3 regions of the Clostridium lapidicellarium genome follow, and region 3 is predicted to be linked to each of the others. Evidence: riboswitches for the same ligand, from Rfam matches in the RefSeq annotation. Region 3 holds a riboswitch; each other region holds the start of a gene.
What was found. A riboswitch is a leader RNA that binds a small molecule or an ion and turns the genes downstream of it on or off. The one in region 3 is predicted to bind thiamine pyrophosphate.

Region 1: it holds a riboswitch for thiamine pyrophosphate, as region 3 does, so the genes downstream of both, thiD (bifunctional hydroxymethylpyrimidine kinase/phosphomethylpyrimidine kinase) here and thiC (phosphomethylpyrimidine synthase ThiC) in region 3, are expected to answer to the same signal.
Region 2: it holds a riboswitch for thiamine pyrophosphate, as region 3 does, so the genes downstream of both, tenA (thiaminase II) here and thiC (phosphomethylpyrimidine synthase ThiC) in region 3, are expected to answer to the same signal.

The regions. Positions count from the first base shown of each region.
Region 1 is NZ_JBGFFE010000010.1:64,927-69,016, reverse strand. It holds gene thiE (thiamine phosphate synthase) at 1-289, opposite strand, end outside; gene thiM (hydroxyethylthiazole kinase) at 280-1,089, opposite strand; gene thiD (bifunctional hydroxymethylpyrimidine kinase/phosphomethylpyrimidine kinase) at 1,134-1,937, opposite strand; TPP riboswitch at 2,004-2,107, opposite strand; gene AB8S09_RS08600 (amino acid permease) at 2,183-3,592, opposite strand; tRNA gene AB8S09_RS08595 (tRNA-Leu) at 3,910-3,996, shown strand.
Region 2 is NZ_JBGFFE010000014.1:8,062-12,151, forward strand. It holds gene AB8S09_RS10065 (ABC transporter substrate-binding protein) at 1-108, shown strand, start outside; gene AB8S09_RS10070 (ABC transporter permease) at 71-826, shown strand; gene AB8S09_RS10075 (ABC transporter ATP-binding protein) at 841-1,449, shown strand; TPP riboswitch at 1,525-1,637, shown strand; gene tenA (thiaminase II) at 1,772-2,431, shown strand; gene AB8S09_RS10085 (ABC transporter ATP-binding protein) at 2,441-3,196, shown strand; gene AB8S09_RS10090 (ABC transporter permease) at 3,193-3,936, shown strand; gene AB8S09_RS10095 (ABC transporter substrate-binding protein) at 3,933-4,090, shown strand, end outside.
Region 3 is NZ_JBGFFE010000029.1:22,033-26,122, forward strand. It holds gene AB8S09_RS14290 (HAD-IIA family hydrolase) at 1-458, opposite strand, end outside; gene AB8S09_RS14295 (G1 family glutamic endopeptidase) at 665-1,603, shown strand; TPP riboswitch at 1,672-1,771, shown strand; TPP riboswitch at 1,823-1,930, shown strand; gene thiC (phosphomethylpyrimidine synthase ThiC) at 2,016-3,329, shown strand; gene thiS (sulfur carrier protein ThiS) at 3,319-3,552, shown strand; gene AB8S09_RS14310 (thiazole synthase) at 3,610-4,090, shown strand, end outside.

The DNA.
Region 1 (4,090 bases), on a different contig from region 3:
TCCTTGCCATAGTCAGCGGCATATCGCTCTGACCGAGATGCACTCCGTCTGCATCTACGGCCTGGGCTATATCTAACCTGTCATTTATTATCAGGGGGACTTTGTAATGGCTGGTAACTTTTTTGACTTCCAGTGCTAGCTTGTAAAATTCCCTTGTAGAGGCACTTTTTTCTCTCAATTGAATTAGAGTGACACCGCCCAAAATTGCCTCTTCTACAGCTTTGGGCAAATTGGTATTTTTTAAAAGATTCCTGTCTGTAACCAGGTATAAGCTATAATTTATTTCCATGTTATTTTAGCACCTTCTTTTAATTTTTCTTCATTCAGCTGATATATGCAGTCCATGAGTTTGACTCTGAAACTTCCAGGTGCATTGGCTGCCTTAACAGCTTCTTCACCGGCTATGTTCATTGAGAGTATGGCACTTACGACAGCTGAAAATTTATCTTCAGAAGCTCCGCAGGCGGCCCCGCAGAGGGCACCCAGCATACAGCCGGATCCGGTGATTTTGGTAAACATTTCTGTCCCGTTTTCAATTATGGCACTTTTTCTGCCGTCTGATATAAAATCCTTTTTACCGGTGGCGGCAACTACACAGCTGCATTTTTTGGATAATGCTATGCAGCTCTCGAGGGCACCTTCTCCGGAATCTATTGAATCCACACCTCTTACATTGGCAGATTGTCCGGCTAAGGATTTAATTTCTCCTATGTTTCCCTTTATGACGTCAATTTTTCCAACCTGTGATATTCTATTTATGACTTGAATTTTTTTAACTGAGGCAGCACAAGCCACAGGATCCAGTATTACAGGCACATTGTGAATTTTTGCAGAAGTGCTGGCCAAGATCATGGCCTGTTCCTGTTCTTTGTTTAGAGTTCCCAAATTTATATACAGTGCAGATGATAATTTGACAAAATCAAAGACCTCGTCATAGGCTTCGCACATGGCAGGGGAAGCTCCGTAAGCCAAGAGAATGTTTGCACAGTCGTTTATAGTGACATAATTTGTAATACAGTGAACAAGTGGTACTTTATTTCTAACTTCTGATAATATTTTTGTTACTTTGTCTAAATTTGTACTACTCAAATTTTAACCTCCCTTAAATTTTGAAAATAATTATGAATTACAGTCTATTGGAAATCTATACCGGCTTTTTTATAAACTTCTATAAAATGTCCTACAGGACCAACACCGTGGCCTATGGAAAATGAATTTTCTATTGCCCTGGTTATATACTGCTTAGATAGATTCAATGCTTTTTCAGTGTCATAACCTTTAGCTAGGAAGGAAGCTATGGCAGAAGACAGGGTACATCCTGTTCCGTGGGTGTTTTTTGTATTTACTCTATGTCCTTTAAGAGTTAATATTTTATTTCTGCAGAGCAGTATGTCATTGGCATCGTTACACCTGTGGCCTCCTTTTACGAGAACATTTCCCGCACCTAGTTCCTTTATTTTAAAAGCTGCTTTTTCCATATCATTTTCGTTTTCAATTTTTAATCCGCTTAAAACTTCTGCCTCCGGTATGTTTGGAGTTACCACATCTGAAATCTCTACCATATTTTTTATAGCTGACTCGGCTTCGGGTTTCAGGAGGGAATATCCGCTTTTTGATATCATTACCGGATCAAGTACTATATTTTGAGCTTTATATTCTCTCAAAAGCTTTTTTATTACAAAGATAGTTTTACTGTTTGAAACCATTCCTATTTTTACCGCGTCTACCCTTATATCATCAAATATGGATCTTATTTGTGCCTCTACAATTTCGGGTGTTACATCCAATACATCCTGCACACCTATGGTGTTTTGAGCCGTGACGGCAGTAATTACACTCATCCCATATACGCCAAGTGCACTCATCGTTTTCAAATCGGCCTGTATTCCTGCCCCGCCTGAACTGTCAGAACCTGCAATTGTCAATACATTTTTCATTAAGAACACCTCTAATCAGATAATTTAAAAGGTGTATGCAGAAAAGCATACACCTAATAAACGCGAAATTATGTGAAATTACTTCCCTACGCCAGCTTTACCTGGATCAGGTTCAAAGGGTTAGAGAGCAGCTCTTCTCAGCTTAATAAAAAGCACCCCTACAAATTATTTTATTTTCATTTTTATTCTACTACAACGATAGGAGTTTGTAAATCAAACTAAATATTGTAGTTTGATTTTAAATTTTATTTTTCTTGATCCGATTCTTCTGATTCTTTAGATTTGAAATTCTTTTTATTTAATCCGAATATATAATAGCAGGCCAGTAAAATTGCAAACCAGATAGGTCCTACGATAAGGGCAACCATAGTATCTTTACCGAAGGCCAGCATTACTACGACAAAACCTAAAAATGCCAATACGATGTAGTTGAGATAAGGATATCCAAACATTGGGAAATGCAAATTTTTTACTTGATCTGGGGTAAGCCTTTTTCTAAACCTCAATTGTACTATTAATATTATAGCCCAAACCCAAATTGCACCAATTGTCGCTACACTTGTAACATAAGTGAATACCTTTCCAGGAAATAGAAAATTAAGAACAACTCCGATTAGAAGAAAAAGTGCTGAAACTATGATGCTGGTTGTTGGAACGTGAGTTTTGCCTAATTTGCTAAATGATTTTGGTGCCGTTCCTTGAAGAGAAAGATTGTACAGCATACGTCCAGTACTAAATATGCCGCTGTTACAGGAAGATAAAGCTGCAGTTAGCACTACAAAATTTATAATACCCGCTGCTGCAGATATGCCCATTTTGCTGAAGACTAAAACGAAGGGACTTCCACTTGTGCCAAGACTGTTCCATGGATAAAGACACATTATTACAAAGAGTGCTCCTACATAGAATATCAGTATTCTCCAGAAAACCTTGTTGATAGCTGATGGTATCGTTTTCTCAGGGTTTTTTGCCTCACCTGCTGTAACACCTATAAGCTCTGTGCCGAGATAAGCAAACATAACCATTGTTACTGAAACCACCGGTCCCCATATACCTTTTGGGAAAAATCCCCCATGTGTCCACAGATTTGAAATTCCAACAGGTTTTCCGGCATTGCCAATGCCAAATATAATCATAAGCAGGCCCATTACTATCATTGCGATGATTGTAACTACCTTGATAAGTGCAAACCAGAATTCAAATTCACCATAAGCTTTTACTGCAATCAGGTTTACACATGTCATTACTACGAGTGCTGCCAGTGCCGGAATCCACTGCGGCATAGTCGGAATCCAGAATTTAACGTATACACCTACAGCTGTGATTTCAGCCATACATGTTACTATCCACATAAACCAGTAGGTCCATCCTGTCATATATCCCGCCAGAGGTCCTATAAATTCATTGGCATAAGCGCTAAAAGATCCAGAAACAGGGTAAGAGGTGGCAATTTCACCCAGAGCTCTCATTATAACAAACATAGCTAGTCCTGATATTGTGTATACCAATAAAATTGCAGGACCAGCAGCCTGTATAGTTGTGGCAGATCCTAAAAATAGACCTACGCCAATTGCTCCTCCCAGTGCTATCAATTGAATATGGCGCTCTTCTAGGCCACGCTCGAGATTTTCATTTAGTGCGTTTTGTTTACTCATTGAAATCCTCCTTAGTAGCTAAATAAGTTTTAAAATAATTGTTTTAATTGGTTCAAAAATTGTTTAATTTAAAATTATCGCCCCCAATAACTGTAATATATTATTTAGAATATTCTTAAATAAATGATAGCATACTTTCTTTCATATAACAACTATGATTTAAAATTTTCATTTAATTTGCAATTATTTCTGATTTAAATAATGCAGTTTGAAAATATGTAGAAAATAGTGAATTGGAACCTGTATTTTATGTCTAATCAATTTTATATAACTCTTGACCGTGAATAATATTTGTGATAATATAATTTTTGTTACATGCCGAAGTGGTGGAATTGGCAGACGCAACGGACTCAAAATCCGTCGGTAGTGATACCATGCGGGTTCGACTCCCGCCTCCGGCACCATAAGGGTGAATGTAAAAAAGCATTTTGGAAAGAATTCTAAAATGTCTTTTTTTATATATTCCTAAAATATGAAGAAAATAAGTGGGAGTGGAAG
Region 2 (4,090 bases), on a different contig from region 3:
CAAATTCTTCAGAAATTTTATGAAGTTTTATACCAGAGCGATCCAAAATCCGTTGGAGGAAAGATACCAGATGAAAATTTCTATTACAGTGGAAACAACGGCAATTAAAAAATTATGCATACTTCTTTTTTGGCTGTTTGTGTGGGAGCTTTGCTCTCTTTTTATAGGTAATTCGCTTATTCTCCCATCGCCTTTTGAAGTTATAAAAACACTTTTTATTCTTGCACGGGGAACTTATTTCTGGAAAAGTGTATTTAGCAGCATAGTGAGGGTGATTTTAGGAATTTTGATATCAATAGTCATAGGCATTGTATTGGGGGTAATTGCAGGTTTGAATAGACTTGTAGAGGAGATTTTGGATCCTCTTATAATTACAATGAAGGCAACTCCCGTTATGTCAATAATTATTATAGCCTTGATTTGGTTTACTTCATCCCATGTGGTTATTTTTACAGCTATTTTAATATGTTTTCCCATAGTATACACAAATGTTATTCAGGGAATAAAATCGGTGGATAAAGGTTTGATTCAGATGGCAAATGTATATAAAGTCAAAGGGAAGTATCTGCTGAAAGACATATATCTTCCCAGCATAAAAAATTATATTGTATCTGGCATATTGATGTGTCTTGGAATTGGATGGAAAGTATCGGTGGCCTCAGAGGTATTGAGTACACCTAATTACTCCATAGGATTGAATATTTTAAATTCTAAGACAACCCTTGAAACTCCCGAGTTGTTTGCATGGACTATTGTAGTTGTTATACTGAGTTTCACTTTTGAAAAGATATTCAAGTATTATTTATCCAAAAATTGTGCGATCTAGAGAGGATATTTTTTATGAAAGATGACGATAGATATGAAGTTATAATTAGGAATTTGAATAAATCCTATGGCAAATTGTCTGTATTTACGGATTTGAGTCTCAACTTTTTAAAGGATAGAATTACGGTTGTATTTGGACCTTCCGGCTGTGGAAAAACTACTCTTTTAAACATTATAAGTGGAATTGAAAAAGATTATAATGGAGAGGTATATTTGCAGAGCAATAAAATATCCTATGTTTTTCAGGAAGACAGGCTTATTTCACATCTTGATGTATATGAAAATGTGGCTTTTGTATTGAAGTCCAATATGAATAAAAATAAGGTCCAATCAACCGTAAATAGATTTTTGAATATGGTTGAATTGTGGGACTGCAGAGATAAATTTCCCCGGGAGCTAAGCGGAGGTATGAAGAGAAGGGTTGCGCTTGCCAGAGCTTTTGCCTATGATAGTGATTTGCTTTTGATGGATGAACCTTTTAAAGGGCTGGATAGTAGATTAAAGGGTGACATAATAAATAAGTTTTTATTGCTCTACAGGGAAAATAAAAGAACAGTTATATTGGTAACTCATGATAAGGAAGAGGCGAACAAACTGGGAGATATAATTTATTCACTGGATTGAATGGGGGCATTGATTAATTTTAATTGTTGTAGTATTATGAGTGTTGGTTTGGAAGTGTAAAATCAAATAATTTTACAATGATCCCGGGGGTGCTGGTGTTACTGGCTGAGAGTAGGAATTTAATTCTTAGACCCTAAATTGTACCTGATCTGGTTAATGCCAGCGTAGGAAGAGGTTACATTTTAAGTTAGCCAAATAAAGGTACAAACATTTGAGAGTTTGTACCTTTTTTATCCGAACAATATTAATATCAATTGACAATTAGCAGTTGATAGTTGTCAATTGTTAATTATCAACTGTAAATTGTAAATGGGGTGGTTATATGAAAACATCTGCAAGATTATACAAAAGTGTAAATACTATATGGGACTCTTATTACAGACATCCCTTTATAAAGGGAATGGCAGATGGAAGTTTGAAAGTGGATAAATTTAAGTTTTACATGATTCAGGACTACATATATCTTCTGGATTATGTAAAAATATATGCACTTGGAATAGTCAAAGCCAAGGATGAGAGAACTATGCAGGGCTTTTCAAAGATGGTGGACAATATATTGAACGGCGAGATGGATATACACAGGAGCTATATGAGAAGACTTGGTATTACAAGAAAGGATATAGAGAATACCGAAGCTAGTATGGAGAATATTTCCTACACGAATTACATGTTGTCGGTTTCACAGCTGGGAGATTTGACTAATTTAACGGCTTCCCTGCTGGCCTGTATGTGGAGTTATTTCTTAATTGGCAGTAAGCTGAGCAAAATAAAAGGAGCTGTTGAAAATAATTTTTATGGACAGTGGATAAGGGGGTACTCTTCAAAAGACTATGAAAGAGAAACTAAGTGGTTGATTGATTTAATCGACAGGCTGACTGTGAATATATCTGAAAATAAATTTAAGGAACTGGAGAAAATTTTTATAAATACCAGTAAATATGAAAGCATGTTTTGGGATATGGCATACAATAAGGGGATGTAATTTGTAATTATGCTGGAATTTAAAAATATAAGTTTTAAATATGACGAAGACCCTGATTTCATAATAAAAAATCTGAGTTTCAAGGTAAATAAAGGTGAATTTATAAGCATAGTGGGTCCCAGCGGATGCGGCAAGAGTACTATATTCAGGCTTATTTGCAAATTGGAGAAACCATTTGAAGGTGATATATTCCTGGAAGGCAGAAATATAAATACTTTAAAAGGAGGCTATATAGGGTATATGCCCCAGAATGATCTTTTGATACCCTGGAGAACTATACTTCAAAATTCTTCACTGCCTCTTGAAATCAAGGGTGGAGATATAAAAAAGGCCAGGCATGAAGCGGAAAAAATGCTTCAGGATTTTGGCCTGGAAAAGTATAAGGATAAATTTCCGAAGGATTTGTCAGGTGGTATGCGCCAGAGGGTGTCTTTTACGAGAACTCTTCTTACAGGTTCTAAGGTACTTCTTTTGGATGAACCTTTTAGTGCATTAGATGCGATAACGAGGCTTTCAATGCAGGAGTGGCTTCTGGATAAGTGGTCAAAACTGAATAAAACCATATTGTTTATAACTCATGATGTGGAAGAAGCTCTTTTTTTATCTACTAGAATATTTGTGACGGATGGAAGCCCCATAAGAAAATTCAAGGAAATAAAGATGAATCTGGGTTATCCAAGAAAAAGAGATATGATTGATACTCCTGATATTCTGAAAGTAAAATCAAAACTTATAGAAGAACTTAAAAAGGGGGCAAAATTTTGAAAAAATATAGATCCTCCATAATAATAAGCATATTGTTTTTTGCAGCATGGGAGGGAATTGCCAGATATATAGATGCGATGTATATACTTCCCTCGCCTACGGTGATAATAAAAAAAATATGGGAATTAAAAGATATCTTATTTTTGGTTCATTTGCCCGCAACCCTTAGTGTGACTCTTGAAGGACTTGGCATATCCGTAGTATTTGGTGTACTTCTTGCTGCTGCCATGAATATCAGCGAAAAAATACAGAGGGCTCTCTATCCAATTGTAATTGTAACTCAGACAGTTCCAATAACTGCACTTGCTCCAATATTTGTGCTGTGGTTTGGATATGGAATATGGAGCAAGGTACTGGTTACAATACTTATAACATTTTTTCCCATAACAATAAATGTATATGACGGACTTCGCTCTACAAGAAAAGATATGGAAGAACTTCTTTTTACCTATGGTGCCAGTAAAAAAGACATATTTATAAAGTTGAAATTCCCGGCATCGCTTCCCTATTTCTTTTCTGCACTTAAAATAGCAGTACCGCTGAGTGTGGTCGGTGCAGCTATAAGTGAATGGCTTGGGGCACAGGCAGGTCTTGGATATTTTAGCAAGAGGATGATGACACAGCTGGACGGCGCTGGAGTTTTTGCACCTATTGTAATATTATCTGTAGTCGCACTTATTATGGTTAAAATCATAGGTATTCTTGAAAATAAAATAGTGAAAGGAAGGAATGAAGCTTGAAGAAATCAAAAGTTTTGGCTTTTATGCTGTCAGTCCTGATAGTGGTGAGCTTAACAGGATGCGGCAGCAAATCGCCCCAGAGCAGCAGTGGAAAATTGGAAAATGTGGATTTGGTGCTTGATTGGTATCCGAATGCCATACATAGTTTTATATA
Region 3 (4,090 bases):
AAATTTCTATCGATATTTGTCCCAATAAATTTTGCACCGTTATCAATCAATTGTACTGCCTTTTTAATATCCCCAAAACACAGTGAATCGTCCCACCCAACTACAACCGCCTCTGCGTTAATTATACTGTCAATTTCAATACCTGCCTGTTTGCATTCCCATTTTAAATTCTCATCTCCAAGGATAAATGCAGTTTTTATATTCTCCCTTTCTAGATACTGGGCCGTCACCTGGCCCGCAGTAATTATCTCTTCAATATGTGCCTCTATCCCAATTTTTTTCAGACGTTCTACCATTTTTTTCTGCGTCGTGCAGGGATTGTTTGTCAAAAATCTAATTGTCTTTCCCATTTCACGAAGGATCTTAAGGGATTCCACTGCTCCCGGAAGAGGACTACCCTCTATGTAAATGACCCCATCCAAATCAAATAAAAACACATCAAATTTATCAGCTATCACGGTAACTCCTCCTTCAAAATTTATTCTCATCCATTGAGTCTTATATCCATCATTAAATTTATTATAGCATAATCCCGCAGTATCATATTCATTCAAAAAAATTTACAATATGGCAATATTATTAACACGGTTTTGTAATATGCCAGCGAGAAACTATAAATAGTAAATAAATTTGATATAAATATAAAGGGAGGGAAAACCATCTAATGAAGAATATTTTAAAAAGGCTGCAGATCCTGCTGCTGGCATTATTTATGATATTGGGAAGTGTACCCGGTCCTGTAATTGCAAAAGAACAATTCAACAATGGTATTACAATCCATTCGATTCAGGACTACCAGCAGCGCGGTGCTGTAAATACCGCGAATCTTCCATCCAATACTGAAAAATCCGGTAATTGGGCAGGATATATATCTGTACCTATGTCTAAAGGCAGCAGCTATACAAGTATTTCCGGAAGTTGGACAGTACCTGGAATTTCAAGCAGCAGGCAAAGTGCTTCAGCTGCACAGTGGATAGGTCTTGGAGGGGTAAATTCTGAAGATCTTCTCCAGATTGGAACTATAGAGGAAATAAAAAATGGACAACCTACTGCAGAAGTTTTCTGGGAAAAGCTTCCGTATGCTGCTCAAAATATACTGAGCATTCCCATGGGATCAGTCATTAATGTAAGTATATCCAAAGTTTCAGATTCCACATGGAATTTAACATTTACTGCAGCTGAACCCGATGGTAAGGTAGAAACTAAGACCATATCCACAGAACTCGATTCTTCCTATGAACAGGGAATTGGTACATCGGCAGAATGGATAAGCGAAGATCCTTCTAACCAGTACAACCAGCTGCTTCCATTGGCAAATACCGATACGGTAAAATATCAATCGGCCAAAGTCAATGAAAACTCTTTGAAAAATTCCAGCAACAACGTCCATCCTGTTGCCATGATATCAGGCAGTGGAAACATCGCGATCTATCCTTCTGAAATTGGCACAGACGGCGAATCATTTACCACAACTACCAATTCAAGCTATAACAATAACGCTCAAAATTTCAGACGCAGATCTATTGATTTTCCAAGGCATATTTCTAGACACCCAGGTGGTTATCCTAATTTCAGACAACCATCGTCAGCAGTTGGCTATTAATATTCTGTGACATATATCTTGATTTCACATGTAATTTATGTTATATTAAAGTCAATAAAAGAAAATAAAATTGTTTGTGGAGGAACCAATATGGTTGAGAAGGTTGAACCTGACTCTTTGAACTTGATGTAGTTAACACTACCGTAAGGAATCAAATGCTTAATATGTATATTCAGGGAGTGTTTGCATGCAAACACTCCTTTTTTTAAAAAATCAAATATTATGTTATAGGGGAGCCTGTATCAATGGGCTGAGAATAAGATGTTATCTTTTACCCTCATAACCTGATTTGGATAATGCCAACGTAGGGATAATTTATGCCGTCTTAAAACATGTAAAGTTTTAATTACCCTACGAGAAGCATTTTGCTTCTCATTTTTTATATATTAAATTAAAAGGAGAATGATAAAAAATGAATTATACAACTCAAATGGATGCAGCTAAAAAAGGTATAGCCACCAAGGAAATACAAACTGTAGCCAAGAAAGAAAAGATGGATGTGAGTGATCTCATGTATCGCATGTCCAGGGGCAGAGTTGTCATCCCTGCCAACAAAAACCACAAAAAATTAAGTGCAGAAGGTGTGGGAAAAGGACTGAAGACGAAAATAAATGTCAACCTCGGCATTTCAAAAGACTGCTCCAATGTAAACCTGGAACTTGACAAAGTAAAAAAAGCAATAGACATGAAGGCCGAAGCCATCATGGATCTCAGCTGCTTTGGAAAGACAAGAGAATTCAGGAGTAAATTAATAGCCATGTCCCCTGCCATGATAGGTACTGTCCCGATTTATGATGCAGTTGGTTTTTATGACAAAGAATTGAAAGACATAACTGCTGAAGAACTCCTTAACGTAATAGAAACCCATGCAAAAGACGGCGTTGATTTTATGACTATCCATGCTGGAATAAACAGAGAAACTGCACAAGTATTCAAGAGAAATCCAAGACTTATGAATTTTGTATCGAGAGGGGGAAGTTTACTCTATGCCTGGATGAATTTGAACAACAGAGAGAACCCCTTTTATGAATACTTTGACAGAGTTCTTGACATATGTGAGAAATACGATGTGACCATAAGTTTGGGAGATGCATGCAGATCCGGATGTATAAAAGATTCTACGGATCCAAGCCAGGTAAAGGAGCTAATGACTTTAAGCGAACTTGCAAAAAGAGCCTGGAAAAGAAATGTACAGGTAATGATAGAAGGTCCGGGTCATATGGCATTAAACGAAATAGAAGCCAACATGGAGCTTGAAAAAAAGCTGTGTCATGATGCCCCCTTTTATGTACTCGGTCCAATAGTGACGGACATAGCTCCTGGATACGATCACATTACAAGTGCCATAGGTGGTGCCATTGCGGCGGCTCACGGGGCGGATTTCCTGTGTTATGTAACCCCTGCTGAACACTTGAGGCTTCCCGACCTTCAAGATATGAAAGACGGAATCATAGCTGCAAAAATAGCTGCACATGCCGCAGATATTGCAAATGGAATCAAAGGTGCAAGAGACTGGGACAATGAAATGGCTCAAGCCAGGAGAAAGCTTGATTGGGACAAGATATTTGCTGTTTCAATAGATCCTGAAAAAGCCAAAAAATATAGGGAAAGTTCAATGCCAGAAGATAAAAAAACCTGCACCATGTGCGGTAAAATGTGTGCCGTAAGAAATATGAACAAAGTCATGGAAGGTAAAAACATAAATATACTTCGGGATGACGACTAAAAACTGCTTTTGGAAAGAAGGTGGAAAAATGTTTGTAAACGGAGAAAAGATGGATCTTGCTTCAGGTATGACTGTATCTCAATTACTTGATAAATTAAACATAAATGCGGAAACAGTAGCAGTTGAAGTGGATTTGGAACTGGTAGACAAAGAGCAGTATAAATCCAAAAAGCTCTCAAGCAGCTCCAAGGTGGAAATTATACGCTATGTTGGAGGTGGTTAAATATTTTATATGTTACATTGTCATACAAACAGATCAAATAAAAGGAGATTTTAATTTATGGATGAACTTACAATAGCAAATAAAAAGATAAAAAGCAGATTTTTTATTGGAACTGGTAAATTTACTTCAAACAAAATAGTGCCTGACATCATAAAAAGCTCCAGTGCACAGATTATAACTGTAGCGCTGAGACGTGTAGATATCCATGCTACGGACCCGGATGACAATATATTGAATTTCATAGATAAAAGCTGCATACTCGTGGCAAATACATCCGGTGCAAGAAATGCAGAGGAAGCCATAAGGCTGGCACATTTGGCCAAAGCAATCGGCTGCGGCAACTGGGTTAAAATAGAAGTTATTCCGGACAGCAAATATCTTCTTCCCGACAATTATGAAACTTTAAAGGCTACTGAAGCTCTTGTAAAAGAAGGATTCGTTGTGCTTCCCTACATAAGCCCAGATTTAATGGATGCAAGGAGATTGGTAGATGCCGGCGCTGCTGCAGTGATGCCGCTTGGTGCTCCCATAGGCACAA